DNA from 2 places in the Staphylococcus sp. 231237_7MaSpsaltlick genome. Region 1 is predicted to be linked to the other one. Evidence: riboswitches for the same ligand, from Rfam matches in the RefSeq annotation. Region 1 holds a riboswitch; the other holds the start of a gene.

Region 1 (3,197 bases):
GCCTTCAATATTTAAAACGACGCACTTTATCGAATCACATTTTACAAATCAAATAAACCTAGATTTAGAATTTTTTGCTGCTGATTTAACGCGTGATTTATTAAAAAAAGATTCTCAAATTATAGTAAATGACATACGAAAAAATACAGTAGTCATAAAAAATAATAATAAAGATATGATATATGAATTAAAAAATGATAAGATTATAAAAAGTATTAACGGTAAAGGAAATATAACTTTATTAAACAACGTTAAATCTGCTGAATTTAAAGTAATCAATTTTAAAACTTTAAAAATTAATCTACAGATAATTGAAAAAGGGAATTTCTATGAAAGACAATTATATATTTAACAATAATGCATACATCTATCCTTTTGTGCTGGTAATATTTATGCTATATTTATCTTTAATTACAATTTATGTATTTCAGATTGGGATACAATTAAAAACTTTAGATAACATAGAGAAATATTATGAAAATCAAATTAATTTATTTATGAAGAAGGAAGATATTTTTGAATAACATTAAAATGGAACCGTTGATATTAATTGGATTTATGGGAACTGGTAAGACAACTTTAGGTAAATATCTTTCAAAACATAATCAACTATCCTACATTGACTTAGATGCGTACATAGTGCAACAAGAAAATCAGTCTATACCAGATATTTTTAAACAAATAGGTGAAGCAGGTTTTAGAGAATTGGAATATAAGTATCTAAAAGAATGTATAAACCACTATAATATTATTTCGACTGGTGGTGGAATTATTGAAGGTGATCAAACATTCGACTTTTTAAAACTACAAAGAAGAGTAATATGGTTAGATTGTGACTTGAACATTGTTTATAATAGAATCAAAAATGACAGCAATAGACCTAATGCAAACAATAAATCTCTTTTTGAATTAAAAAGCTTGTATTCTTCAAGGGTTTCAAGATATAATGAAATCGCATTCATAAAATTAAATAGCAGTAAATCTCTTCACTCATTGCAATGTGAGATTATGGAAGAGGTAGTTTGCGAATGATCAGTATTGGAGAGAATGGTTAGTTATAATAGTTATAACTTTAGTCCGTCGCCGAAGGTGCAAGTTTAACGAAACTCTCAGGCAAAAGGATAATACTGTGACGCATTCCTGGAGAATTTAAACAGGGTAGCTTAGTCTACCCTGTTTTTTTAATATATTTACTTAAATAATAGGAGGTTTCTTCATGTCTAATGAACTGAAAAAAACACCGCTTTATCAAACTTTTGTAAACAGCGGTGCTAAAATCGTAGAATTTGGTGGATGGGCTATGCCAGTCCAATTTTCAAGTATTAAAGAAGAACATAATGCTGTTAGAACAGAAATCGGTTTGTTTGATGTAAGTCATATGGGTGAAATTCTGATAAAAGGTAGTGATGCTGCAAAGCTAGTACAATATCTCCTTTCTAACGATACTGAAAATTTGACTACTGATAAAGCTCAATATACTGCACTATGCAACGAAAATGGCGGTATTATTGATGATTTGATCACATATAAATTAGATGAAAATCTATACTTATTAGTAGTAAATGCTGGTAATACAGATAAAGACTTTGCTTGGATGAAAGAGAATGCCGAAAAATTCGATGCAGAGGTAATTAATGTTTCGAATGATTATGGTCAATTAGCAATTCAAGGTCCAAATGCACGTGACTTAGTTCAACAACATGTTGATGTAGATGTATCTTCAATGAAACCTTTCGAATTTAAACAAAATGTAGCATTTTACGGTAAAAACGTAATTTTATCACAATCAGGATATACTGGTGAAGATGGTTTTGAAATTTACTGCGATGCTGATGATGCCCCTTATTTATGGAATAAACTATTAGAACATAAGGTTGTGCCATGTGGTTTAGGAGCTAGAGATACATTAAGGTTGGAAGCTGGATTACCTCTACATGGGCAAGATTTAAGTGAAGATATCACACCATATGAAGCCGGAATCGCATTTGCAGCCAAACCATTAATTGAAGCAGACTTCATTGGTAAAAGTGTTCTTAAAGAGCAGAAAGAACACGGTTCAAAACGTAGAACAGTCGGTTTAGAAATGATTGAAAAAGGTATTCCTAGAACTGGCTATGAAGTATTGGATTTAGATGGTAATCAAATTGGAGTGGTTACTTCGGGTACCCAATCACCTTTAACTGGTAAATCAATCGGTTTAGCTTTAATTAATCGTGATGCTTTTGAAATGGGGAAAGAAGTGTTAGTTCAAGTAAGAAAGAGACAAGTAAAAGCAAAAATTGTTAAGAAAAATCAAATAAGTAAATAATACAAAGGGGTGTTACTGTGAGTCATCGTTATATTCCATTAACAGAGCAAGATAAGAAAGAAATGTTAGAAACCATTGGTGCAGATTCAATTGCACAATTATTTGGTGATGTGCCTAATGATATATTATTAAACAGAGAATTAGCTATCCCAGACGCTGAGGCTGAGACTTCATTGACAAAGCGTTTAAGTAGAGTTGCAAGTAAAAATATCACTAAAGAAACACACACTTCATTTTTAGGTGCAGGTGTATACGATCATTACGCACCAGCAGTAGTAGATGCGATGATTTCTCGTTCAGAATTTTATACTGCATATACGCCGTATCAGCCAGAGATTTCACAAGGTGAATTACAAGCAATTTTTGAATTTCAAACATTAATATGTGAATTAACCGAAATGGACATTGCAAACTCATCTATGTATGACGGCATTACAAGTTTTGCTGAAGCATGTATTTTAGCTTTTAATCAAACGCGTAAAAACAAAATCGTAGTTTCTAAAGGATTACATTATCAAGCATTACAAGTTTTAAACACATATGTAAAAACACGAGAAGAGTTTGAAGTCGTAGAGGTAGACTTAGATGGCACTATTACAGATTTAGAAAAATTAGAAGCAGCTATAGATGACGACACAGCAGCAGTAGCTGTGCAATATCCTAACTTCTATGGTTCGATTGAAGATTTAGAAAAAATCCAATCATTTATAGAGGGTAAAAAAGCCTTGTTTATCGTTTATACCAATCCTCTAGCTTTAGGGTTACTAACGCCTCCAGGTAGTTTTGGTGCTGATATTGTAGTAGGTGATACACAACCGTTTGGTATACCTGCACAATTTGGTGGCCCTCATTGTGGTTTCTTTGCTACAACTAAAAAATTAATGCGTAA
Region 2 (3,197 bases), on a different contig from region 1:
CATATGTGCACTGATACCTATTTTAATTAAATCCGTTTCAACATTTAATAAAATTGCTGATTTTGATGATGCGGAATTAATTTATCTAGCGAAGGATCTTACAGATGATCAAGTCGTACATAATGCAAAATATGTTTCAATAAATGATATAGGAAATACTTTGACTTTAAAGCAAGGAAATCAGATTATTACGTATCGTTTTAGAAATAACAAATTAATTAAGACCGTTAACCATTCAGGTAATATAACGATGATAAACAATATTCGCAGTGTATATTTTCAAAAAGTTAACAACGATTTTATCAAGTTAAAACTTAAACTTTATATTAAGGGGGAATTGATTGAAAGACAAATTTATTTTTAGATTAAATGGTTATTTGTATCCTTTTGTAATGTGGATTTTTGTGCTATATTTAACTCTAATTAGCGCGTATTCAGCGCGGTTTATCATTCAGCTGAAAATGTTAAATAATATAGAAAGCTATTATGATAGACAATTAAATAGTTTTGACAAAAAGGGCGATACAATTGAAAACAAATAAAAAAGCACCACTTATCTTTATTGGCTTTATGGGTACAGGTAAAACTACATTAGGGGAGTATATCGCTTCAAACGATGGCTTGAATTATATTGACTTAGATGAGTATATTGTAAGCCAAGAGCAACGTTCTATCCCAGAAATTTTTGATAAAATAGGAGAAACGGGTTTTAGGAATTTGGAGTTTCTTTATTTACAACAATGTATAGAACAATATGATGTAATTTCAACTGGTGGCGGTATAGTCGAAGGACCTGATGCATTTAATTTATTGAAATCAAGACATAATGTAATTTGGCTAGATTGCGACTTAAATATTGTTTATGAAAGAATCAAAAATGATAGTAATCGGCCTAATGCAAATAATAAAAGTTTTTTTGAATTAAAAAGCTTGTATTCCTCAAGGGTTTCAAGATATAATGAAATCGCATTCACCAAATTGAATAGTAATCAGCCACTTCCAGAGTTATATCATATAATTCAAGAAATGGTTTTATGCGAATGATCAGTATTAGAGAGAATGAATTGTGAAAAATACAATTCATCGCCGAAGGTGCAAGTTTAACGAAACTCTCAGGCAAAAGGATAATATTGTGACGCATTCCTGGAGTGTTTTAACAGGGTAGACTTAATGTCTATCCTGTTTTTTTAATATAAAATTAGGGGGTTTCTTCATGTCAAACGAATTAAAGCAGACACCGTTATATCAGACTTTTGTAGATAGTGGTGCAAAAATTGTAGAATTTGGCGGATGGGCTATGCCTGTACAATTCTCAAGTATCAAAGAAGAACATAATGCAGTAAGGCATTCAGTAGGTTTATTTGATGTAAGTCACATGGGAGAAATTTTAATAAAAGGTTCCGATTCAAAGCAATTTGTACAATACCTACTTTCTAATGATATGGATACGTTAACTTCATCTAAAGCTTTGTACACAGCGTTGTGCAATGAAAATGGTGGAATTATTGATGATCTTATTATTTATCAACTTGCAGATCAAACTTATTTATTAGTCGTAAATGCAGGTAATACTGATAAAGATTTTGACTGGATTAATGCTCAAGCAACAGAATTTGATGTTGCTGTAGAAAATGTTTCAAGTGAGTATAGTCAGTTGGCTGTTCAAGGGCCTAAAGCACGTGAAATAGTTCAAGCAAACACAAATGTTGACATTTCTGAGATGAAGCCATTTGAATTTAAACAAAATGTAGAATTTTTCGAAAAATCAGTCATTCTTTCTCAATCAGGATATACAGGTGAAGATGGTTTCGAAATATATTGTAAAGCAGAAGATGCCAAATATTTATGGGATAAACTTATCGGTTTAGATGTTGTTCCATGTGGTTTAGGCGCTCGTGATACATTAAGACTGGAAGCTGGATTACCGTTACATGGACAGGATTTAAGTGAGACCATTACACCTTATGAAGCTGGAATCGCATTTGCTGCAAAACCGTTAATAGAGGCTGACTTTATTGGTAAATCAGTATTGAAAGATCAAAAAGAAAATGGTTCTGAACGACGTGCAATTGGTTTGGAAATGATTGATAAAGGAATTCCAAGAACAGGTTATGTCATTTTTGATTTAGACGATAATGAAATTGGGGAAGTCACTTCTGGAACGCAATCACCTTCATCAGGTAAGTCTATAGGCTTAGGCTTAATTAAAAGAGAGCAATTTGAAATGGGTAAAGAAATACAAATTCAAGTACGAAAACGCAAAGTGAAAGCTAAAATTGTGAAAAAGAATCATATAACAAAATAATAAAGAGGTGCTAACGTGAGTCATCGATATATTCCTTTAACTGAACAAGACAAAAATGAAATGCTAAAAACGATTGGAGCAAGCTCAATTAAAGAATTATTTGGAGATGTTCCAGAAGATATTTTATTAAATAGAGAATTAGATATTGCTGACGGTGAAGATGAAACGATACTGTCAAAGCGTTTGAATCGAATTGCTAAGAAAAATATCACCAAAGAAACACATACATCATTCCTTGGCGCAGGTGTATACGATCATTATGCACCATCTGTAGTTGATGCGATGATATCAAGATCAGAATTTTATACTGCGTATACGCCTTATCAACCAGAAATTTCTCAAGGTGAATTACAAGCTATTTTTGAATTTCAAACACTTATCTGTGAATTGACAGATATGGATATTGCTAATTCATCTATGTATGATGGAATAACAAGTTTTGCTGAAGCATGCATTCTTGCTTTCAACCAAACAAAAAAGAATAAAATTGTTGTATCTAAAGGGATGCATTATCAAGCGTTACAAGTGTTAAAAACTTATGTAAAAACGCGTGAATCATTCGAAATAATAGAAGTTGATTTAGATGGTACGATTACCGACTTAACTAAATTAGAACAAGCAATTGATGATGATACAGCTGCCGTTGCAGTACAATATCCTAATTTTTATGGTTCAATCGAGGATTTAGAGCAAATTAAATCATTTATTAGTGATAAAAAAGCTTTATTTATAGTATATGCGAATCCATTAGCATTAGGATTACTGACACCTCCAGGTACATTCGGTGCCGATATCGTAGTAGGTGATACACAGCCATTCGGAATCCCTGCACAATTTGGTGGACCTCATTGTGGTTTCTTTGCTACAACTAAAAAGTTAATGCGTAAAGTTC

Evidence for each region. Region 1 has a riboswitch for glycine ahead of gcvT (glycine cleavage system aminomethyltransferase GcvT). Riboswitches for the same ligand answer to the same signal wherever they lie in the genome.
Region 2: it holds a riboswitch for glycine, as region 1 does, so the genes downstream of both, gcvT (glycine cleavage system aminomethyltransferase GcvT) here and gcvT (glycine cleavage system aminomethyltransferase GcvT) in region 1, are expected to answer to the same signal.

Annotation. Positions count from the first base shown of each region.
Region 1 is NZ_JBICNX010000011.1:132,397-135,593, reverse strand. It holds gene comGF (competence type IV pilus minor pilin ComGF) at 1-352, shown strand, start outside; gene ACF91D_RS19680 (shikimate kinase) at 532-1,032, shown strand; glycine riboswitch at 1,029-1,135, shown strand; gene gcvT (glycine cleavage system aminomethyltransferase GcvT) at 1,217-2,308, shown strand; gene gcvPA (aminomethyl-transferring glycine dehydrogenase subunit GcvPA) at 2,326-3,197, shown strand, end outside.
Region 2 is NZ_JBICNX010000024.1:18,648-21,844, reverse strand. It holds gene ACF91D_RS25345 (competence type IV pilus minor pilin ComGF) at 1-364, shown strand, start outside; gene ACF91D_RS25340 (shikimate kinase) at 571-1,044, shown strand; glycine riboswitch at 1,041-1,138, shown strand; gene gcvT (glycine cleavage system aminomethyltransferase GcvT) at 1,214-2,305, shown strand; gene gcvPA (aminomethyl-transferring glycine dehydrogenase subunit GcvPA) at 2,321-3,197, shown strand, end outside.